DNA from 4 places in the Brevibacillus sp. DP1.3A genome. Region 1 is predicted to be linked to each of the others. Evidence: riboswitches for the same ligand, from Rfam matches in the RefSeq annotation. Region 1 holds a riboswitch; each other region holds the start of a gene.
What was found. A riboswitch is a leader RNA that binds a small molecule or an ion and turns the genes downstream of it on or off. The one in region 1 is predicted to bind S-adenosylmethionine.
Positions count from the first base shown of each region.

Region 2: it holds a riboswitch for S-adenosylmethionine, as region 1 does, so the genes downstream of both, HP399_RS12055 (homoserine dehydrogenase) here and metH (methionine synthase) in region 1, are expected to answer to the same signal.
Region 3: it holds a riboswitch for S-adenosylmethionine, as region 1 does, so the genes downstream of both, HP399_RS02520 (BMP family lipoprotein) here and metH (methionine synthase) in region 1, are expected to answer to the same signal.
Region 4: it holds a riboswitch for S-adenosylmethionine, as region 1 does, so the genes downstream of both, HP399_RS05950 (2,3-diketo-5-methylthiopentyl-1-phosphate enolase) here and metH (methionine synthase) in region 1, are expected to answer to the same signal.

Region 1 is NZ_CP085876.1:4,303,343-4,309,241, forward strand. It holds gene HP399_RS19675 (bifunctional homocysteine S-methyltransferase/methylenetetrahydrofolate reductase) at 1-186, opposite strand, end outside; gene metH (methionine synthase) at 219-3,665, opposite strand; SAM riboswitch class I at 3,787-3,888, opposite strand; gene HP399_RS19685 (YjcZ family sporulation protein) at 4,102-4,209, shown strand; gene HP399_RS19690 (YcdB/YcdC domain-containing protein) at 4,277-5,899, opposite strand, start outside.
Region 2 is NZ_CP085876.1:2,614,452-2,620,350, reverse strand. It holds gene HP399_RS12070 (arsenic resistance protein) at 1-11, shown strand, start outside; gene HP399_RS12065 (VOC family protein) at 98-907, opposite strand; gene HP399_RS12060 (CapA family protein) at 985-2,154, shown strand; gene HP399_RS12055 (homoserine dehydrogenase) at 2,217-3,482, opposite strand; SAM riboswitch class I at 3,572-3,683, opposite strand; SAM riboswitch class I at 3,750-3,856, opposite strand; gene HP399_RS30985 (hypothetical protein) at 3,953-4,087, opposite strand; cobalamin riboswitch at 4,246-4,452, opposite strand; gene HP399_RS12045 (DinB family protein) at 4,715-5,230, opposite strand; gene HP399_RS12040 (cyclase family protein) at 5,336-5,899, opposite strand, start outside.
Region 3 is NZ_CP085876.1:466,600-472,498, forward strand. It holds gene HP399_RS02490 (NAD(P)/FAD-dependent oxidoreductase) at 1-135, shown strand, start outside; gene HP399_RS02495 (hypothetical protein) at 318-644, shown strand; gene HP399_RS02500 (hypothetical protein) at 637-912, shown strand; gene HP399_RS02505 (MarR family winged helix-turn-helix transcriptional regulator) at 963-1,376, opposite strand; gene HP399_RS02510 (DUF3298 and DUF4163 domain-containing protein) at 1,578-2,195, opposite strand; gene HP399_RS02515 (methyl-accepting chemotaxis protein) at 2,351-3,826, shown strand; SAM riboswitch class I at 4,108-4,230, shown strand; gene HP399_RS02520 (BMP family lipoprotein) at 4,432-5,460, shown strand; gene HP399_RS02525 (ABC transporter ATP-binding protein) at 5,599-5,899, shown strand, end outside.
Region 4 is NZ_CP085876.1:1,308,216-1,314,114, reverse strand. It holds gene HP399_RS05960 (anti-sigma factor) at 1-792, opposite strand, end outside; gene HP399_RS05955 (sigma-70 family RNA polymerase sigma factor) at 792-1,310, opposite strand; SAM riboswitch class I at 1,441-1,617, shown strand; gene HP399_RS05950 (2,3-diketo-5-methylthiopentyl-1-phosphate enolase) at 1,706-2,920, shown strand; gene HP399_RS05945 (2-hydroxy-3-keto-5-methylthiopentenyl-1-phosphate phosphatase) at 2,917-3,585, shown strand; gene HP399_RS05940 (methylthioribulose 1-phosphate dehydratase) at 3,589-4,245, shown strand; gene HP399_RS05935 (1,2-dihydroxy-3-keto-5-methylthiopentene dioxygenase) at 4,259-4,771, shown strand; gene HP399_RS05930 (Ger(x)C family spore germination protein) at 4,824-5,899, opposite strand, start outside.

The DNA.
Region 1 (5,899 bases):
ACGTGCACCGGCCTGATAGTAGGACGTATGAACTTCATGTACCAAACGAGGGTTGGATAAACACAGCTCCTCAAAGCTGACACCAACTGGGACGCCCAGCCCGTGCAGCTGGGTCGCCATCGCTCCATCTCCGACTAGAAGGTTGTCTTTCAAATAGGCTCGTAAATCTTTCTTTCTCGTCGTCAACTCAATCCCTTCTCTCCCATATTCATTTATCTTTAAACTTCAAAAATAGATGGACCTGCGTTGAAATAACGTGCTTCAGGGTGAGCAAATACCATCGCCGATACGGAAGCTTCTGGCTCCATCATGAAGCCCTCTGTCAGCTGAACGCCGATATCCTCTGGACGCAACAGACGGAATAACTGCGCCTGATCTTCCAGATTCGGGCAAGCAGGGTAACCGAAGGATACACGAATGCCCTGATATCTAGCACCGAAGCGCTCGAGCATCGTCATCTCAACCGGATCCGATATACCCCACACGTCGCGCATGACGTGGTGAATTCGCTCAGCAAATGCCTCTGCCAGCTCCAATGCCAAGGCTTGGAGGACATGGGAGCGCAAGTAGTCACCACGCTCTTTTAGCTCTGTAGATTTTTCGCGAATCCCTCCCCCAGCCGTTACGGTCAGGAATCCAACATAGTCCATTTCCTTGCTCTCCACTGGTCGCAAGAAGTCGGACAGGCAAAGATGAGGTTCTTCCAGCTGACGCGGGAACGAAAAGCGCTCCAGCAGCTTGCTGTGGTCTTTTGGATCATAGACCAAAATATCGTTGCCATCTGACTGAGCCGGGAAGAACTGATACACACCGTGTGTCGTAATGGTTCCTTTTTGCTTCGCTTCATTTAATAGCTCTTCCACAATGCCGTACAGTTCCAGTACCTTGTCGTCGCCTGCCTCTATCAATCTATCTACATTTCCGCGAACACCGAGGTGTTTTCCGAGGAGCATCCGCAGGTTCAAATACGGCTGCAAATGGCTGAGCGGATATTGTCGCAAAACATGTCGTTCACAATCGGGCGGCAGATGGATCGGAACGGTTCTGCTGATGGCTGAGCGAGCAGGCACTGGTGCTTTTTTCTCCTCAACAACAGGCTGAGCCGTTGCAACTGCTTCCAGCAGATGCTGCTGTTCTTCTACCAAGCGATCACGTTCATCCGGATTTTGTAGACGATTCACGAGGTCCAGACCATCCATGGCATCTTTTGCGTATAAAACAATTCCACGGTATTCTGGTGCGATCCGGTTCGATGTGAACTTGCGCGTTAACGCCGCACCGCCAACCATCATCGGGATATCAATGCCTGCCTCACGCAGGTCTTGTGCAGTAATGACCATTTGCTGCGCGGATTTCACCAAGAGTCCAGAGAGACCGATGGCATCCGGCTTTTCTTCTCTGCATGCGGCAATCAGTTGCTCTGGCGGTACCTTGATCCCCAGGTTCACGACATTGTAGCCGTTGTTTGACAAAATAATTTCCACGAGGTTTTTTCCGATGTCGTGTACATCGCCCTTGACTGTCGCCAACAAGATTTTCCCCTTGGCAGCGGCATCGCTTTTTTCCATGAATGGCTCTAAAAACGAAACGGATGCCTTCATAACTTCTGCGCTCTGCAATACTTCTGCCACGATCAGCTGGTTGCCGTTGAACAGGCGACCGACCTCTTCCATCCCAGTCATCAACGGACCGTTGATGATCTCGAGCGGTGCGTATTTATCCATAGCCAGCTTCAAGTCTTCCACTAGACCATCCTTGGAGCCTTCGACTACATAACGGGCCAAGCGTTCTTCGAGCGTTAACGAGGAGACTTCCACACTGACTTCCTTTTTCTTTTGGCGATAAAATTCGGTGAAGGCCGCCAAGGTCTCATCATTTGTCTCGAATAGAAGGGCTTCTGCCAGCTTTTTCTCGTCTTCTGGAATCGAAGCGTAGCGCTCCAGCTTTTCCGTGTTGACGATGGCGTAATCAAGCCCTGCGAGAGTGGTGTGGTACAAGAAGACCGCATTCAGCACTTCCCGACCTGCAGCAGGCAAGCCGAAGGAAACGTTACTGACACCCAGGATCGTCTTGCAAGCAGGCATTGCTTGTTTGATTAAACGAATTCCTTCTACGGTTTCCAATGCAGAGCCGATGTATTGTTCATCCCCCGTCCCTACTGGAAAGACGAGTGGATCGAAAATAATATCCTGTGGCTTTATTCCATACTGGTTGACAAGAATGTCGTACGAGCGTTGCGCGACCTCCAGCTTCTTTTCGCGAGTGATAGCCATACCCGCTTCCTCAATCGTTCCAACGACAACGGAGGCACCGAACTTGTGAATAAGCGGAACGACTTCCTCAAATCGCTCCAACCCGTCTTCCAGGTTGATCGAGTTGAGAATGGCCTTCCCTTGCGAGTAACGAAGTCCCAGCCCCATGACCTTGGCATCTGTCGAGTCGATCATGAGGGGCGCTTTTACTTTTTTCACGATGAACTGTAGGAATTTTTCCATATCTTCGTATTCATCACGGTCGGGATCAGCCAAGCATATATCGATGACATGTGCGCCGCGCTTTACTTGGGCCCGGGCAATATCAGATGCTTCTTCATAGTGACCAGCTGCAATCATTTCACGGAATTTTTTGGAACCGATGACATTGGTCCTCTCCCCTACTAGCAGGGGACGATTGTCATCTTCGACGTAAACGACCTCGATCCCGGAGACCGCGCTCAGCGGTTCTACAGCTGCACTGCGAGGCTTGCAGTCTTTCAATGCTTCTGCCATCGCTTGAATATGGTCAGGCGTTGTTCCGCAGCAACCGCCAGCGACGTTTATCCAGCCTTGTTCAGCGAATGCCAGCATTTTCGAGGCAAGTCCTTGTGGCGTTTCATGGTAATGACCGTTCTCATCTGGCAAGCCTGCGTTCGGATAACAACTGACCGCACATTGGGCAATTCCCGACAATGTCCGCAGATGATCACGCATGAACTCTGGTCCTGTCGCACAGTTCAGACCAATAGAGACTGGCTTTATATGTTCCAAGGAGATGTAAAACGCCTCGATGTTTTGGCCAGCAAGCGTCGTGCCCATCGGCTCAATCGTACCTGACAGCATCACTGGGATCTCCTGTCCAAGCTCTTCAAAAGCTTTGCGAATCCCAATTCCACCGGCCTTAACGTTCAACGTATCTTGCGAGGTTTCCAAAAGAAGAACATCGGAGCCACCGAGAATCAGACCTTTTGCCTGACGATAATACGCCTCGACCAGTTCTTCAAAAGTGACACCGCCTGTCAACGAAAGGGTTTTGGTCGTAGGTCCCATTGCACCAGCTACAAAACGCGGCCACTCCTCCGTGGAATAGGCATCCACCGCTTCTCTGGCCAAGCGTGCTGCCGCTATATTGATCTCAAGGTCTTTCTCTGGCACATCGTACTCGGCTAAAACGATGGAAGCAGCACCAAACGTATTTGTTTCGACGATGTCTGCTCCCGCCTCTAAATATTTCTCATGAATGGAACGGATCACATCTGGTCTGGTCAAGTTCAAGAGTTCATTACAGCCATCATAGGCTTCACCGCCGAAATCATCAGCAGTCAGGTTCGCCTGTTGAAGCATGGTGCCCATTGCACCATCCAGAATCAGAATTTTCCGGGAAAGCTGTTCGCGAAAAGTTGGTTTCATTGACGTGCCCCTTTTCTCCCTTGCATCGGCTTATTCTCTGTAATTAGGTAAATAAAATCAAAAAATCCTCTTCTTTGAAAGAAGAGGATTTGTCAGCAGATACGAAAACGCCTGAGACATCCTCTTATCTTTCAAAGCACGTAGCTTTGCTGGAATTGGCACCGGATTTTTACCGGTTGCCGAGGCTTCATCAGGCCAGTCCCTCTGCCTCTCTGGATAAGAGTCGTACACTTGTCATTTAGTTGTATTGTGAAATGTCTTGAATGTTTGCAAGTATCTTAACACCCCCTTTGTCTCCCCGTCAATTGTGAATTGTCTATTTTTTACTGAGCCTCTTCTCTTACACGCCCATTTTTGCCTAAGCTGGGCATCCGCCCAGTCCAATATCGGCATTCGTGTATAGACTGGAGTATAACGGAAAGGAGGGGAAACAAAGATGAGTACATCTTTCTGCGGGAACGGATTCTTCGGTGACTGCTTCGCAATCGTGCTCGTGCTGTTTATCCTGTTGGTTATTATCGGGTGCTCGTGTGACGACTGTTAGATAAGTGTTTAAGAAAGGCTATCCCAAAAGCCATCAGGAATGGCTGCGGGATAGCCTTTTTTTCGTTTTAGTCGGCGATGATCTTGCCTGTCACGGCATCAAGGGCCATAAATTTGTTCGCAAGCTTTTCCTCACTCCACGGCACATACGCCAGCTTCGGTTGAGGTAATTTTTGCCCATCCACATCTTTCATCAAATAGACCAGCTTCAAAGGCATGACGCGTAAATACTCCTCAACAGCCTTATCTTTCGAGATGATCTTGTCGGATGCTGGAAGCTCCACCAACTCGTGCGTCTCTCTGTAGTTATCAAACTTTGTCACTTTGCCCGTAGACGGATCGACCGTTACCGAATAAGCCGCTTTTTGCTCGCGATCCTGTACAGGAATGCCATCCTTGCTCAGGAAAAATCTGAATTCCCATTCGCCCGATGACACAGGACTCGCTTCGCCTGGCTGTATAACTTGTGCCAATTGTACTTCTTTTACACCTGGATCGACGTATTTATGCAGAAAGGCGAATGCAGCCTCTTCCGCTTGCTGGCGTTTGACTGTCACTGCAGCATTGGAACGCGGTGTTCCCAGCCCGACGACACTGCCTGTTTCTGCGATAACTTCTACGCCGATATACTTGTCATTTTTATCATACCAGACGTATTTCTTGCGTCCATCGCGCTCACGTTCACTCTCTCTGTAGGTCAAGCCTTCTACCTGTACGCCGAACTCTGCTTGCAGCAGTGCTTTTGCCTCATCCTTGGAGCGAACCTTGACGTATTCTTTCGGAGATTCGATTGGATGTGCTTTCTTCGTATTCAACTGATCATAGGCAAGCCCGTTATCTCCCGTTCCATACACAATCTTGCCACTGGTCGCGTCGATATGCCACTCCGTACCATCTTCACGTCCTCGTTGCATGAAGGAAACAGCTGGCGTGTACTCCAGAATAGGCTGCCACTTCTCTCCTTGTTTTGATTCTGGCCGTATTCTCGGATTCTGCACGTATCGAAGCTTCATATGCTCACTCAGCTCTTTGATGGCTACCTCTTCTGACACAGCAGTCGATACATCTGGATATCGTGACGGCTCGAATGATACGGGCTCCTTCCTGAAATATTGGACATGGCCAGAGTCAGTTGTTACTATGCTTATTTCATCAGACAACACTGGCAGCCCGTTATAGTATCGCAAGTACAATCCTGGATTGTTGGCGTCCAACAACCGATAGTTCTCGCTATCAGCCCCGAGCAGTTTGTTCAGAAACTGTCGCTCTTGCTCCAAGGCTTTTGCTCCTTCTGCTTCTTTCCGGCTCGCTGCTTCCTTTTTATCCCTATACAGAAGCATATACGATTCCAGTGCTTGACCATTTCCATAGATCGCAAGAGAAACTTGATGCCCCTCCTTGTTCATTTTCCCCAAGATTACTAACATGCCATCGTGGTTCTTCTCTTTATCCAACAGAAGAAGGGAGGGGTTCAAATCGGGCACGGCATCTGTCAGCTTGGTGAAAAAGGCTTGTTCACTCTTGTTCAATCGCCCGAAAAATGTGACTTGCTCATGCTGGTCAATTCCAACTGACAATACGTCGAACGGAACTCGCTGGCCGTTTTCCATACGTTGATAATTCACGCTCATCCATGGGCCTTTTACCTTATACTCGTCCGTATAGATCTGAGTCTCGACGAGCTGATAGGT
Region 2 (5,899 bases), 1.7 Mb from region 1:
AAAATGAATAGTATTCGTAGATGATTAAACTATCTACATTACGGGTGGTGTCAACTTCGTTGGTACCACCCCTTGTATGTGTGTCAGATGGGGACACCTAAGTAGCTAGAAAGTAAGATCCTCCACCAATCTTATACTCGCTATTTTGGCTTGCTCCTGCCAGCCTCACAAAAAACGGTCTTTGCCCGCGATTTTTCCATGCAGTCTGCGCCAATCCCTCCTCAGTCGGTTGGCAAAGCACTACATTTCCACCCGGAAGTTCAAATGCTTGGCAGATGGCCCCCAGTTCTTTATCGTGGAATTTTTCGCTCTTCTTCCATCCAAACCAACTTTGCCAACGTGCTGTTGCTTCTTCCAGATCTTTTACTGCATAGCCTACTGACTGGAGATGGGCTGCACCGTTCGGATGTGCGCCAATGATGCCACGATTCGTCAAATCTTCTATTCTTTCCTCATCTGTTTGCGACCATTCAATGAGAAATGGCGGTAGAAGAGCACTATCTGTATCTTCGAGGAATAACATCCGCCACCGAAGCGTCGTGCCATCATCACGCGTACGACATCCCGCAACAGGTCCAGTAACCTGCAAACCTTGGCTTCGCAGGCGCTCTGCCCACGCATCCATCTCTTTGGTCCGAAGCGCAATCTGACCAAATCCTTCTCCCTTTGCTTCATCCTCGATACATTGACGTACGAGCGGATTATCTGATTGTCGAGCAAGCTCCTCGTGTTCAACCGCCAAAAATTCAACATAAAAAAGCCCGAAATAACTAAGGCTATTCCATGTCCCCCAAGACGCATGACGCCCTCCAGCTACCGCATGAAAACCCGCTTGGCAAAATTGTTCCGATGCTTCCTGAGGAGTTCGCTGTACAAAATGAACCAAATGATCAAAAGTTAATCGCACCTTTTTTCGCCTCTTTTCGTATTACTTATAGGATATCAAAATTCATTTATGTAAGGATAGAATGACAAGGGGGAAAAATGAACGAGACCAGATCAAGCCGGGTAAAAGTTCGGCGCAAGCACTCACGCAGAAAATGGGCACGCGTTGGAAAGAACACGCTCCTATTTAGCGTGTTGGCCATCTTCGTCGTCGGAACCTACTACCTATTCCAAACTGCTATGGATGGAGAACATGCCAACCCGAACACGCAGCCTGCTCCTGACAATACCGTGAACCAAAAGACTTCTGTGCAGCTCACCTTTGTCGGTGACATCATGATGTCAGGTAATGTAGAGAAAACCTTACTCGCAAACAGCTATGACTACCCATACAAGCATGTAAGCTCGCTCTTTTTGCAAGATGATATCACAATTGCCAATTTGGAGACGCCGATCACCGAAACTGGTGTTGCTGCACAGAACAAGGCCTATGTCTACAAGTCGTCGCCACTTGCTGTTCCTGCCATGAAAAACGCTGGGATTGATGTGGTGAATCTCGCCAATAATCACTCGATGGATCAAGGAGTGCCGGGATTGCTGGATACCTTTGACGCTTTAGACGAAAACCGGATTGAATACGTCGGCGCAGGTAAGGATGCCAGCCATGCCTATTCACCTGTATTCATAGAAAAGAACGGCATCAAAATCGCGATTCTCGGCTTCAGCAGGGTCATTCCCGAAACGAGCTGGTATGCAGGGCATTCCCAGCCAGGTATGGCCGCTTCCTACGATCCTTCACTAGCAGTAAAAGCGATCCAAGAAGCGAAAAACCAAGCGGATCTCGTCGTGGTGATTGCACACTGGGGCAAAGAACGCGCTGATTATCCTGTCGATCATCAAAAAGAGTTGTCTCGTGCCTACATCGATGCTGGTGCAGATTTGATTGTCGGCGGTCATCCCCACGTACTTCAAGGTTTTGAACGATACAACGACAAATGGATTGCGTACAGTCTCGGCAATTTCATTTTCACACGATCAAACGAACCCAAGACCTGGGAAACGATGGTTCTGCAAGCAAACTGTACGAAAAGCGGCGATTGTGAGCTGACGATGCTTCCGTTTCACGCAGAATTGGGACAAGCTGTACCCATGAATGAAAGCAACGGCGCTGCCCTGCTAAAACGCATTGAATCCATTTCAGAGAGTGTCGACATACAAAGTGAAGGGCGTATTCAACCTCGTGCAAAAGCGGTGGAGACTGCCTCCTGACAAAAGAAGCCGTGTTTCCAGGTAACTAGAAATACGGCTTTTCTTCTTATGATTCCTCTTACTTACGCAGATTCGATAATAGGGAAGCAGCGCACTTCTAAGCCAAAATCATTTTTCAATAGGGACTCGTGCTCTTCGCTGATTCCTGTCACGATCAAACCTGCGCGCAAGACGCCTCCCAAGTCGAATTGGACTTTTAGTTTATGCACGTTGACTCCTGCCTGCTGAAGGAAATGCAAGACACGATCTGGCGTAGCAGTATGACACGAGCCCTCAAGATAACATAGGACGTGTTCTACCGAGTCCACCGTGACTCCAGCTTTGTCAGCCGTTTTTTCTTTCCAAGTAGGATGCGGTGTGAATGGTTGTGTCAATAAATAGGCCAAATCCTCCACGACTGCACTTGCTGTGGGGAGCTCTCCTGCCCCTCTTCCTGTAAACAACAAGTCTCCTACGATGTTGCCGGATAGCTGGACAGCATTAAACGCGTCGTGGATTTGCGCCAACGGATGGCTCAGCGGAAGCATGGTTGGTTCAACAGATAGGCGAATTCCTTTCTCAGCTTGATAGGCCTGCGCGATCAGCTTGATCCGGTACCCGAGCTCGCTCGCAATCCGAATGTGACCTGCTGACAAATCTGCAATTCCTTTGCGAACAACATCTGCTAAGGGCAGCGATTCTCCGTACACAAGCTGTGCCAAGATATACAACTTGTACATAGCATCAAAGCCTTCCACATCCGAACGAGGGTCTGCTTCCGCATAGCCCAGCTCCTGCGCTTGCTTGAGAACCTCCTGGTAGGAGAGCTGCTCTGCCTCCATTTTCGTCAAAATGAAGTTCGTTGTTCCGTTAAGAATACCGCGAACGCCTTGAATATCGTTCGTGCGTAGGAACTGCCGGAGCACGCTCAAGATCGGGATGCCCCCTGCCACACTCGCTTCATAGGCAAGATGCACTTGATGTTGATTTGCCAAATCGACTAGCTCCGTTCCTTTTTTCGCCAGGAGCTCTTTGTTGGCAGTTACCACATGGCAGCCCTTTTCGATCAAAGCACGGACGTAGTCATAGGTAGGTTCTACACCACCCATGACCTCCACCACTATATCCACATTACTGCTCAATACATCCTCAAAGTCTGTTGTCAGTAAAGCCGGGTCGATATGAACCGCCCGCTCTTTTTCCGAGTCACGCACCAATGCCTTGACGATCTCAATTCGTTTACCCAGACGAGAAGCCAGCTTCTCCTGCTGCGAACGGATCGTTTTGATTACGCCTCCACCCACTGTTCCCAATCCCAATAATCCCACGCGTACCACTTCTGCACTCATCCTGACCACCCCATACCCCGAATTTTAGATAAAAAGAAAAGCCATCTTCGATAAGAAGAAGGCTTGTTAGCAGCTAATAATGCTCCCCCTCCTTATCTCCCAGGACGTATATGTCCTGCAGGAATTGGCACCTTGTCACAAAATATGCGTGACGGTTGCCGGGCTTCATCGGGCCAGTCCCTCCACCTCTCTGGATAAAGAAAATATGAAATTGAAAAAAACCTTCTTCGCTAAGAAGAAGGTTCATCTACTAATGGAGTAACCCGCTTCTTATCTTTCGAGACGAAACGTCTCGCAGGAATTGGCACCTTGTCGCATTATGCAACGGTTGCCGGGCTTCATCGGGCCAGACCCTCCACCTCTCTGGATAAGAACCATTTATGCTGTTGAGCTTTATTCTAAGAAATTCCAAGGCAAGCGTCAACAAAATTCTTTCTTTTCTGATTGCAATCTGAATTGGCCAGGTTTTCTCAGTTGTGGGTGAACAGGCTTTCTACCTCTTCCATACTACAGCAAGTGCAATGAAACACGCCCTCCTGGCATTCCTCAGGCAGCTCTTTTTCCTCGACATATCCGCACCATTGGCAAATAAAAAGTTGCATCATCGCACACCCTCCTCTTCTTTTATCCTGCCCAAAATAAAAAGAGCATTTTCCACTCGACCGTGACGATCGTTAGAAAATGCCAGAAAAGGAGGGACGTACTTGTCCACTCGCTGTTTTTCGCAAGCCATCTCTAACACCTCCCTATCTCCCGTAGGTCTATCAGTGTTGTCGAAACAGGCAGGTCTCCTGACTATGGGTTCATCGTCTAGCGTCGCCTTCCCCGTCTATTTTGATAGACCAGTGGCTTGTTGGACGCTGACTCCCCTCTTACAGTGGCGGGACCGTGTCGGATTTGCACCGAGCTTCCCTATTATCCTTGTGGCGAATTGGTTACGCCCTAAGGAACCTGTTTCCACCTATGAAATTGTCATTTATTACTACCACCCTCAGATTTTACCTTATTTCCCCTTATTTTGCGAACATTGCTCGTGGGTCAGTAACCATTCCTTTCGCCACAAGCCACCCGAATAGCCTGTTAAACTTCCGTTTGCTCCTATAGGTGGTCAATGTGTGCAAGACTGTTTCTGAAAGCCTCTCCCTTTCATCCACAGGGGAACAGAAAAGGACTGTCTCTTGCCGGAAAAATATTCGTCCAGCTGTTGCCGACAAACGAGGAGAGGCTCTGACCTACCCCAAATACCGAGCCTTTAAAATGGTAGTGTGGTGAGCTTCATGTCCTGCAATCACATAAGCCAACGTCCTTGCAGATAGCTTGTTTCCGTTGGCAATTCCTGTACGCAACCACGCTTCCGGAGAGATTCCGCGGACCTGTGCGATGGTGGAAGCCCGAACAGCCTTATACTCTTCCAGTAAATCTGAGAGGTCTCTTAGCTGATAACACCCGTGTTCGACAAAAGCATTCTCATCAAAACCAACGAGGGGTGTCTGATCTCCTCTCGCGATTCTCAGCAAGCGATAGCTCATGATGCGTTCTGTATCGACGAGATGACCCAAAACCTCTTTTACCGTCCATTTTCCTGGTGCATATCGATAATCCATTTGCTCGGGCGCAAGTGACGAAAATAATGCGACTTGCCTCTCGCCTTGTTGTGTGAGGATCGTTTGCAGCTCCCCCTCAGGTACAAGCCCAATATAATAGTCAAAATAAGCAACGTATTCATCGCGATCTGGTCGTCTGAGCATGTATTTCCCACTCCTCGTCATTCATTTTGGTTAGACAAATTATACCCCCATGCATCCCAATACGAACGAACCCGCCTGATCTTCACAGGCGGGTGACGCTCACCATTATTCGCTATGTAAGCCTTCAAACAATAGGACCCTTGCCGGGGCTGCATCCGTGCCGATCAGCTTGAGTGGTGCAGCTACCAGAAAATACTCGCCTGGCGGGACCTCTGCTAGCCGCAAGCCTTCCACGACAATGACTCCCGCTGCAAACAGCTTTTTATGTGTGGGGTGTCCTTCCTGGGCGCGTTCGATTCCAAGTGCATCGGTACCAATACCCCGCACACCCAGCTCACTTAAATATTCTGCTCCTTCTTCAGACAGAAAAACGAATTCAAAAGAGAACGCCTCTTCAAAAGAGTTTTTCGTTTTAAACAGGACAAAATCTCCTCGCACAAGATCGAAACTCTCCAAGTCGGAGCGAGTGATCCTGTCTTCTACCGCTGTGAGATCGAGAACCTTGCAATTGCCCACTAGCTTCTCCAAGGAAATACTCTCAAATGTATCGCCAGCATTCACCATGTGCAGGGGAGCATCTACATGGGTACCAGAGTGAAGGTCCATGTCGATTCTCGATTCAGTTACATAGCCATTCGTAGCGGTTCGTATTTTCGGCTGCTTTTCCGG
Region 3 (5,899 bases), 2.8 Mb from region 1:
CTGACTGAGGAATTCGAAACAGAAATCAAAGGATTGTTCTGTGGCGGGGATGGTGCCGGAATTACGCGTGGTCTGGCTCAGGCTGGAGCTGCTGGGGTCTGGATGGCTCGCAATATCGCGAAGCGCATGCAATAACGAATACGATCATAACAAATAGGCTTCTTGCTGGGCACGCTTGTGCTTGGTGGGGAGCCTTTTTCATGACAGAACAACATCAGGAAAGTAATGATCCCGATGTCACGAGGAACTAGGCAGAAGCGTATTGTATAGAAGGGCCAATAATCAAACCACGACCTTTTGTTGGCATGGAGGTATCTATGTTTTTTTGTGATGATGACGATACCGCTGTAATAGCACTTTGGATTATTTCGATTGGCTTTGTCATACTCGCCATTGATAAAACAACGAAATTAAGTCAAAAGCCTGCTTGCGGAAATGCGACTTCGGCGCAACCGCTGATCCAATCGAACAAGAAAGCCAATGGGAAGAATAAGAATGGCAATGACAATGACAATGACAAAGATGATGATAGGCAATTCAAACGAATTGAACAGCAAATGGCTCAATTACGAGACAGTATGCAAGATATAAAGAAGAATTTGCAGGAGAAGCCATCCAAAAACGGAGGGAAGAAGGATGATTGACAAAAATCTGGCGAATGAGCTGGCAGCGGTAGGCGGGTGGATCGCTGTTCTGGCTGCCTTCCTATCGGCTATAGGCACGACTGGACAGGTGGAACCGGATCAGGATACTTCTACAACGAACGTAGCAAATGACAAAGAATCAAATGAGTTGAAAAAACAAGTGCTGCAACAGAAAAAACAATTGCAAAAGCAACAGATACAGCTTGAATTGATTCAATTGGAACAAGAGCTCAACACCATCATCCATAGTACAAGGAAAAATGGCTAACAAAAAATGACTTCACCAAATTGCTTTTGGGCGAAGTCATTTTTTACTTACTACGATGTCTGCAAATTATCATTCATTTTCTTCAGTACGCGGTTAAAGATAGCGAGTTCTGCTTCGTCAAGGCCGCGGAGTGCCAGTTCCTCTTGCTCTTTGGCGGCCTCCAGCCATTCCGGGAACCGTTCGACTGCTTGTGGAGACAGGGACACATAGCGCTCACGCTTGTCATCACCCTCTGAGCGAATAATCCAGCCCATCTCTTCCAATCGGGTGAGTGTCCGGGTAATCGTCGGCGCTTCCACATTCAGGTAGTTACTCAATTGAACCTGGGTGAGCGATTCACGATAATGCAAGCAAAGGATAATCCCCCATTGCGAACTGTATAATCCCATGGGAGACATAGTCCCATTTAATGATTTGCTGAATATTCTTGCGGTTTGGCTAATTCGATGACCATAATATTGCATGAGTATATACCTCCAGGAAAGCTGGTCCGATATATCGTACACTTTATTGCTTAAGTAAATATGTACAATAACATACTAGCAGTTTCGGACATATAAGTAAACGTTTATTCGATGGCGAAATAATGGATTTTCTGACACAAATAAAATCAGGCGAGTGTCATGGAAGAAGACACTCACCTGGGTGGAAAATACGGTGGAGGATTAATCTGCGGACAAGATACTCAATGGTCCTTTTTCATTGATGAGCGGCTCCAGTTCATAGACCGAGATGGGGAACATGGGGAAACCGACGTAGTAAGGTGTAATTTCGTACAACTGAAAGTAGATGACCAGCGATTTGTCGGCGAGGTAATAATCTTGATCGGGTTTAATCGAAGTAAAGCCATTGAGTGTGGGGATGCTTCTTTCTTTGATTTGACGCTTGATGTTTTCGGAAAGCACCTTGACGTAATCGCTTCCTGGCTTGAATAATTCACGCAGCGTATACAGCTTGCCTGTTTGGATATCTGCGGTGATCGACCCGAGGAAGGTCATGCCGTGAGCCATTTGTGGTGTGTAGGCGTAGTTGCTCAGCACGACACTGAAAATGCCGCGTTCGTTTGTCTTGATTTCGTAGCTTCCTTGCATTTCTGTATTTCCCGGTACCTGGACCCGTTGTTGCTCGTGAATTAAGCCTTGAACCGTTTGATAAATCGCCCGGTTGATATCTTTTTCCGCTTGTTGGTTGGCTAGGCCTGCCAATTGTGGATAGTAAATCGTGGTGTTCGGACGGCTAATCGTCCGTGTCAGCACAGTAGCTGGCAATTGATTGAGTTCCACTTTTCTCCGTTTGCCTCCTGTACGTGAGAGTTGTGTAATAGCCTATTCGAAATTGTTTTTGGCTGTTCTTACTTTTTTCACAAATTTGGCAAAGGTTTGGCTATATAATGGGGAAAGAATCCGATACATAAGTAAAAAGGAAAAGGGGGGCAATTATGATTCAATTGATTCGCAATACCTTGACTGACAAAGAAGGCTTTATGATTTTCATCCTATGGAATCATTTGTGGATGGCAGGACTCATTGCCTACCAAGTGGATGTGAACTTCTGGAAAGTGACGTCCTTGGGATTGCTGGTCACTCTAATTGTTTCGCCGTATTATTTCATTCGCAAAGATAGTCATGTGATTCGTTATCTGGTTGCAATCGGACTTATGTTTTATGCTATTTCCTTCGATCACTTTACCGATTACCAGGAGGTTACCTTCCTCGCCTTTATCGTCATGGGCTTTTTGGCAGCCTATTTGGACTGGAAGCTGGTAGTTACAGCGGGAATCGCCCAAATCATCGTTACGATTGTCGGATTTTATACGGGAACCTACGAGATTTTCGAAGGTGATTTTTCGGAGCTCAATTTGCTTATGCGTATTGTCACGATTCTCATGATGATGGGAGCCGTCACGTATCTGTGTCTCGCCGGACAAGCCTCCTTGCGAAAAGCTGATGACGCAAGGCAGGAAGCGGAAGAGAAGGAGCGCCGTCTGGGAGAAATGCTTTTGAACATCCAGCAAATGACGGAGCAGCTGGATCGTACAAGCGATCATGTGCATGAGCATGCGGAAGGTACGAAGCGCAATACAGATGAAATGATGGTAGCCTTTAAGGAAGTCGCCACAGGTATGGAATCGCAGGCGAATTCTACGGTGAAAATCGAAGAAGAGGTTCAATCCATCGACCAGGAAATCGAGGAAGTCACAACACAGACCAACGCAATGAAATCGGAATCGCAACAAAACAACCGTCGTCTGACAGACAGCGTTCAGATGATGAACGAGCTGTCCTCGCAGATGGAGCAAATTGTGCAGGCAGTCAATGTAGCAGCCTCTACGATTCACCAGCTCAATCGACAGGCGAATCGCGTAGAAGAAATTGTTGGCGCTATTAATCAGATCGCGACACAAACGAATCTCTTGGCGCTGAATGCGGCGATTGAATCGGCGCGTGCAGGCGAGCATGGACGTGGATTTGCTGTTGTAGCGGATGAGGTACGCAAGCTGGCGGAACAAAGCGCGACAGCTACGCAGGAAATTACCGACATTCTGAAATCTCTCCATCAGGAAAGTGAGAATGCGGTGCAGCATATGAGCAATGGAGAAACGTCTGTTGCAAAAGGCCAAGAGCTGGCCGTGAAAACAGTGGCCTCCATTGAAGCAGTGCGTGCCGGGATGATGGCCTTCTTGGAAGCAGCTGATCAAGTAAGCTCCAGCATGGACCGGGTAAAAGTGCGTTCCGGAGAAGTTGCCATCGAGATGTCGACTATTACAGCCGTAACCGAGGAATCCGTAGCCAACTTAGAAGAGCTGTTTGCGACAGCAGAAAACCAGCATCAAAAAGTGCGTGAGATTACGGAAGAGCTGGGCGAGCTGAATACGTTGTCTCATCGTCTCCAGCAAACCTTTCACGTAAATTAGTTAAAGGTTGTTTAAAAAGTCGTATTTTGATCACGAAGTAGTTCTGAAAGCTGATTCGGCATCGAAATTGACGTTCACCTTCGAAGTCCGGTGCTCATGTAGGTCTCCTACACTCCGCTCCTCCTTCTTCAGGTTCTCGCCAATTTCTCGGTGCTGAAAAGACGACTTTTTAAACTTCAAATTCGATTCACTTTTAGAAGTGTTTGGAATTGAGAAAAAAGAATTGCATTTTTGAACCGTTCTGCTAGAATGAATTCCATTGTAACTAAATATATTCACCTACCTTATCTAGAGCGGCGGAGGGACTGGCCCGATGATGCCCGGCAACCACTGATCATGTCTATGCATGAACAGAAAGGTGCCAATTCCTGCAAAACCTGTACCATGGTTTTGACAGATGAGGAAGAGAACGGCTACGTACGCAAACTCTTCCTCCGGGAAGAGTTTTTTTGTTTTATTTGTAAAAGGAAAGGGGGTAATAAACGAACGATAAATATATTTTATAAGATAATATTCGTAAATAGTATTGAAAAATTGGGTAAAAAGCCGTACATTACCTAATAGGATAAAGAAAAACGTAAAGTTCGGATAGGGAGAGATACATCATGAAGAAGTTATTGCTGGCATTAACGACATTCGCAGTATTGGCAACAGGGTGCTCGACTGGCACAAGCGCACCTGCAGATCAGCCAGGAGGACAATCAGCAGGACAAGAGGGCGCGGCCAAAAAGCGAATTGCCTTGATTTTGCCCGAGAAAATCGGTGTGAATCCGTTCTTCCAACAAATGGATGAGGGTGCGAAGAAAGCCGCACAAGAGCTGGGCGCAGAAGTGAAAACGATTGAATCTACGGACCATGGAGCGATTGAAGAGAATCTGCGCGTGGCTGTTGCAGAAAATTATGATTTGATCATCACTTCTTCCTTTACATCAGAGGATGCATTGAAAAAAGTAGCTACCGAAAATCCTGACCGTAATTTTGCGATTATTGATACTGTAGTGGATTTGCCAAACGTTCGCAGTGTTACCTTCCGCGAGCAGGAAGCGGCTTACCTGGTGGGAGCAGCAGCAGGTCTGGCAACGAAAACGAACAAAGTAGGTATGGTTGTCGCTCTTGATATTCCGCAGTTGAAAAAATGGACAGTTGGCTTCGAAGAGGGCTTGAAAGCGACGAATCCAAAAGCAGAGCTGATGGTCAACTATGTAGGTAGCTTCACTGACCCGGCAAAAGCGAAGGAATTGGCTTTGCTCCAAGCTTCCAAAGGCGCTGACTTCATTAACGGTGCAGCAGCAGTAGGAGACCTCGGCGTTTTCGAAGCAGCGAAGGAAAAAGGCTTCTTCACAGCAGGTCAGGACGTTGACCGTACCACGATTGATCCAGAGCATATTGTTCTGTCCCAATTGAAAGGGACCGACGCGGCAGCTTATGAAACGGTGAAGAACTTTGTAGAAGGAACGTTCAAACCAGGTGTTGTGGCGTACGGCTTGAAAGAAAAAGGTGTTGGGGTAACCTATGTCACGCACGAAAGCAAAACGCCACTGAACGCTTTTATTGGACAAGAAGTGGTGGATAAAGTGAAAGCGATCAGCGATGAGATTGTAGCTGGCACTCGCAAAGTACCAGACCAGTTCTAAAAAGGTAGCTCGGTGTTGAAAAGCCAACTTTTTGAACGTTTATTTATAGCTTGTGCACAGTGATGGATGTGACCGACTACGGCTGTGTAGTCGGTCTTCCATTTTCATAAAAGGACGTACAGAAATGAGGGAGTGGGAATGACCGATCGCTTGGAAATGAGGGCCATGACCAAGAAGTACGGAGATTTTACCGCCAACGACAAGGTGTCGTTCTCACTGGCAGCAGGAGAAGTCCACGCGATTGTCGGGGAAAATGGAGCGGGCAAAACGACACTGATGCGGATGCTGTACGGGATGGAGCAGCCGACGTCGGGAGAGATCGTGTTAAATGGCAAGCCAGTTGTTTTCCGCGGACCAGAGGACGCGATTCGAAATGGAATCGGGATGGTTCACCAGCACTTTATGCTCTTCGGAGAATTCAGTGTGACTGAAAATATCG
Region 4 (5,899 bases), 3.0 Mb from region 1:
ACTCTCTTTGGTCTCGATCCCTGTGTCTACGGCAAACCAAACTGTATCTTGTCCCGAAGAGGAAACATGGCTCGAAACCAATTCATAGTACTCCTCGTACGTCAGAAAGCGATCAAAGGAAATCGCAAGCTGAGAAACCGTTCCCTCTGGTAGCTTCTCCATCGTCGTCCAGGCAGGTGAAGTGCGCGATTCCGTATCCACCATTTCCCCGTCTGTCGGATAACGGAAATACAGCTTCTGTTCCCTAACCCCATCCGGCCATTTCGGCCCAGCGTTTACTTTCCACAGCACATTTGTGCTTTCAAAGCGGCCAGCGTTCTTTTCTTCCGCTCCAACTCTTTCACGCAGCTCCATGCTGATATTGCCGTAAAACAATCCCACCTGCGAGCCACTCCCGCCTACACTAACACCTGGTTGAGTAAAATTAACCATCGACTTCGCAACGCGGAACAGATCTTCATGCATCAGTGACCCAACCCAGCCATTCAGAATCAGCAACACAACTCCGGCAAAAAAGGGAAGCACTATGGTGAATCCAGCGTTGCTCAACCGATTTTTCCATTTCCCCCGGCGAACAATGGCGCGCTGTTTTTCAGCCGACAGCGTTTCAGGCTGTTTTGTCTTCACGTTGCCCGCTCCCGTTTCTTCCCCCAGCAAAAGCCTCTCCAACCGCTGTGCGTATTCCTCGTCAGCGGCTATTTCCTCCTCGAATTGTTTTGAATCTTCTTCCGCCATTTCCCCACGCAAATAAGCAACCAGCCTTTGTTCGCGATTATTCTCATCCTTGTTCATCACAGGCTTTCCTCCCTCCACAACTGCCGCATCTTTTGTCGTCCACGAAACAAGGAACGCTTGACGTCTGCCAGCTCGATCCCGAGTACCTCTGCCATTTCCGCGTAGGAAAACTGCATGGCAGACAACAAAATGACCTGTCTCTGCTTTTCCGGAAGTTGCTCCAAATAGTCATGGGCCACTTCCCACAGCTCCTTGTTCACGACATGCTCTGCCGGATCAACCGCCGAATGATCACGTCGCTCTGGCAGGGCTTCCACATACGCAAACCGTTGTTTCGTCTTCTTGCGATAGCCGTCCACGAAAGCGTGATAGGCCACCTTGAATAGCCAAGGCCGTACTTTTTCCCCACGGTAGTCGTCCAAGGAAGAGAAGGCGCGACAAAAGGTTTCCTGTGTCAGATCCTCTGCCAGCCTTTCATCTCGTGTCAGCCGGAAAAGATAGCGGTAAATATCGTTTACATGCAGCTGGTACACATCCTCCAGACCTACTTTCCCAAGCCGTTCACACCCCTTCATCCCTTACCACGAAGGAATTGTCAAAAAGTTTCACCTTCATCTCATTTTTCTGATAACCTGCTGCACATTCTCTACAAAAACAAAGATTGACTCCTGAGAATGAACGTCATATCATGGGGGAAACGAATAACTCTTATCGCGAGCTGGCTGAGGGACTGGCCCTATGATGCCCGGCAACCGGCGCTATACCATGAATCGTACGTTGAAAATGCGTACCTTGGATAGCGAAACGGTGCTAATTCCAACGGATAAGAGTCGAGATAGAGCCTTTTTGGCTTGTCTCGGCTACTGACCCGAGAGATGAGAGGAGACGAGACGCTTTCATAGTCGACAACCGCTCCTCCCCACTCAATGGGGAGGCTTTTTTTAATCATTCAAGGAGGATGAGACGTACCATGAGTGAACAACGTATCCTCGTCACCTATCTCACACAAGCAAAAGACTTGAATAAGAAAGCGCAAGCCATTGCTGTCGGTATGACAGTCGGTTCCTGGACGGACCTGCCGCTTGCCAAGCAAGCTGAGCTAGCGCCGTATCTCGGTGAAGCCGTGAGCGCGACACCACTTGAAACACTGGAAAACGGAGAAACACGCGGTTTGATTACCGTCAGCTATCCGACCCGCAATTTTACAGCAGACATTCCATCCTTGTTGACCGGAATATTCGGCAAACTGTCGATGGATGGCAAAATCAAGCTCATCGACATCGTTTTCCCTGACTCATTCCTTCAGGCTTTTCCTGGACCGAAGTTCGGCATCGATGGTCTTCGCGAACGTTTAGGGGCACATAACCGTCCGCTCTTGATGAGCATTTTCAAATCGTGCCTAGGCCTTCCTTTTGACGACCTAAAAACGCAATTCCGGGCACAAGCCTTGGGCGGAGTCGATCTGGTGAAAGATGACGAAATCTTCTTTGCAGATGAGCGCGCTCCTTTTATCGAACGGATCAAAGCGTTCAAGCAGATCGCTCAGGAGACAGAAGCCGAAACAGGCAAGCCCGTCCTCTATGCAGCCAACCTGACTGGACCTGTGCATGAGCTGAACGAAAAAGCGAAACGTGCGGTAGATGCAGGTGCTGACTGCCTCTTGTTCAATGTACTGGCCTTTGGATTCGATGCCCTGCACCGTTTGGCAGCCGATCCTGATGTACACGTACCGATCATGGCGCATCCAGCATTGGCAGGCGCTTACTATCCATCACCTGACTACGGTATCGCCACCCCGCTTCTGCTCGGAACGTTGATGCGTGTAGCTGGGGCAGATTTGGTGCTCTTCCCATCTCCATATGGCAATGTCGCCTTGGACAAAACAGAAGCGTTGCAGCTCGCCAAGCATTTGACTGACCCACTGAATGGTGTACGCCGTTCCTTCCCGGTTCCGTCTGCCGGCATTCACCCAGGGTTGGTTCCACAGCTGTATCAAGACTTTGGTTTAGATCAAATCGTCAATGCAGGAGGCGGAATCCACGGTCATCCCGGTGGAGCAACCGCAGGAGCGAAAGCATTCGTTGCCGCAATTCATGCAGTCACCGCAGGCCGAACATTGGAAGAAGCTGCCGCGGAATCACAAGAGCTGGCGATCGCCTTGGAAAAGTGGGGTGGCGCACGATGAGCAAGAAGCTCGTCCTGTTCTGCGATTTCGACGGAACGATTACCGAAAAAGACAACATTGTAGCAATTGTCCGCAAGTTTGCTCCCCCTGAGTGGGAAGCCTTGACGGAGCAAATCCTTTCGCAAAAAATAAGCGTTCAAGAAGGGGTTGGCAAGCTGTTTCAACTCTTGCCCTCCTCCTTCCGCCAGGACATTATTGATTTTATTGTCCAAGAAGCGACGATTCGCCCGGGATTTGCTGAATTCGTGAGCTATTGCCGCGAAGAAGGCATCGAGCTGTTGATCACGAGTGGCGGCATCGACTTTTTCCTGGAGCCTATCCTGGCACCTTTCGATCTCACCGATGTGCCGATTTACTGCAATGGCAGTGATTTCAGCGGAGAGCGGATCACCATTACGTGGCCAAACGCTTGCGATGAACAGTGCACGAACGGCTGCGGCATGTGCAAGACGACGATTATCCGTCGTTACGATCCAGAGAACCATTTCCGTATCGTCATCGGCGACTCCATCACTGATTTGGCTGGAGCCAAAATCGCTGACTATGTGATTGCCCGTCACTTCCTCGCTGACAAGGCGGAAGAGCTGCAATTGCCGCATAGCAAGTTTGCTACGTTCCACGATGTGATTCGCATTTTACAGCACGTCCAACAGGAGGTCGTCTAATTCATGACTGCAACACTCGAACAACGTCTGGATGCCTTTCGCCGTCTGGATGACGCCAAGCTGACATTTGCCCGCCGGGACTGGTTTCCCGGCACTAGTGGCAATCTCTCGATTAAGATACAAAACGATCCCTTGCAATTTGCCGTAACGGCAAGCGGCAAAGACAAAACCAAGCTGTCCCCCGAAGATTATCTGGTCGTGGATCAAGACTCGCGTCCGGTGGATGAAACTACGCTCAAGCCTTCCGCGGAAACACTCATCCACGCCGTCGTCTACAAAACGTTCCCGAAGGCGGGTGCTTGCTTCCACGTCCATACCGTATGGAACAACCTCATTTCCGAGCTGTACTTTGGACAACGCGCTTTCTCCATTCAAGGACAAGAGCTGATCAAGGGACTCGGAATCTGGGAAGAAAACGCGCGCATTACTGTTCCGATTGTTGAGAACTTTGCCGATATTCCGACCTTGGCTACCGAAATTGAAAAAGTGATCACACCAGAAGTTCCCGGTGTACTCATCCGTAACCACGGTATCTACACGTGGGGCGGCAATGACTTCGAGGCCAAGCGCCACCTGGAAGCTTTTGAATTCCTATTCGAGTATCACGCCCGCTGGCTGCAATTGCGCCAAGCAGTCGTGTCCACTACAACCACCAATTAAGGAGGAATAAACGATGGCACAAATTCGTTTTCACGACAACAATGAGTACATCTCAGCACCCGAGGAAGTTGTCTCCTTCCTAGACACCCAAGAGATCATTTACGAAAAATGGGGCGTGGATCGCCTTGATCCGAAGCACCGTGATAACTACAGCCCGACAGACGAGGAAAAACAAGAGATTCTCGACACCTTCAAGCCGGAAATCGATGCGATCAGCCAACGTCGCGGTTACTTGACAGCGGACATTATCGTCCTCTCTGACAAAACCCCTAACCTTGACGAGCTGCTGGTGAAATTCAAGGGCGAGCATCACCACACAGACGATGAGTGCCGCTTCTGCGTCGATGGTCACGGCATTTTCGCCATCAAAGGCAAAGATGACCGCTACTTCGACGTCGAGCTGGAGCCAGGCGATCTGATCTCCGTACCACCGAACTACCGCCACTACTTCACCCTGATGGACGACCGCAAAATCAAAGCGATTCGCCTGTTCGTCACTCCTGCTGGCTGGGAAGCAATCTATTAATAACGAACCCCTTGGCATTTACTGATTGCCAGGGGGTTTTGTCTTTTACCCTTCACTTTATGACGCCATTTCCCTTAATCGATACGTTTGGCTTGACTTCAACTGTTGCATTGGAAAAAGCTTTCGTCCAATCATCCTCTACCTTTTTGTATTCCTTATATTCATAGGCACGCGCATAGAGACCAAACCCAAATGGGTCTACACCGATTTCCTGGCATTTCTTGATTAACTTCATGTAATCCTTCTGTAACTCGTCACTGATCATTCGCTCCATCTTTTTGTAGTCCTTTTTCATGTCGTACGGAAACATTCGCTCCGATACGGACACTCGCAAGTTGAAATGAACGTCAAAATGAAATCGACCGTTCTGATAGGTTGTTTTTACTTTTTTTTTGACTCCTTTGATAAAAAAACTGATCCTGTCTTTCACAATTTGATTGTGTGCGTTCGGCTCTTTAATCGGGATGGTGACGGACAGTTCCCCTTGTTTTTCATGGAGCAGCGTTTGCAAAAGAATGGTATCCCGCGGTTCTATCGAGCCTGCGTACGTTCCATTTTCTTTTAACAAAGCCGTCCCCATTACCTTGACCGCCTTCTTTTCTTTCTTCAACTCAGTCAGGGTAGACGTCATCCCTTTTTCATACATTTGCCGATGGAGCTCCTGCGCCCTCGTCTTTACCGTCAGATTTCTGCTATTGGCTGTGTCTATCAGCTTTGTTACATGAATAGACAGACGAGGCTTGTCCTTTGGTTTAAAATCAAACAACTCATTCACTGGACCATCATGTACAGCCATGCGGGCGTTGACACTGAACTTTGCATCCCGAAAAACGACATCCAGCAACCGAAACCAGTCCGGGTGAGCCAGCAGTTTTTTCCCCATTACAAGCACCTGAATTTTGCCTGGTTGGGTCAAGCCTGTCACTCGCTCATCAAAGCCCATTCTCGCCTCTCTAATCGTAGATGACCGGATACCGTATTGCTCAGATTTTTCCTTTGCTTCCCGACTGAACACAGGGCTTGAGATATAATAGAGAAGCTCGTTTTTTTCGTTCAAATCAATTCCGACCATCAGCGATAAAGTGGTATCCTCCAAATTGATCTGATCCTTGCATCCTGCCAACATGA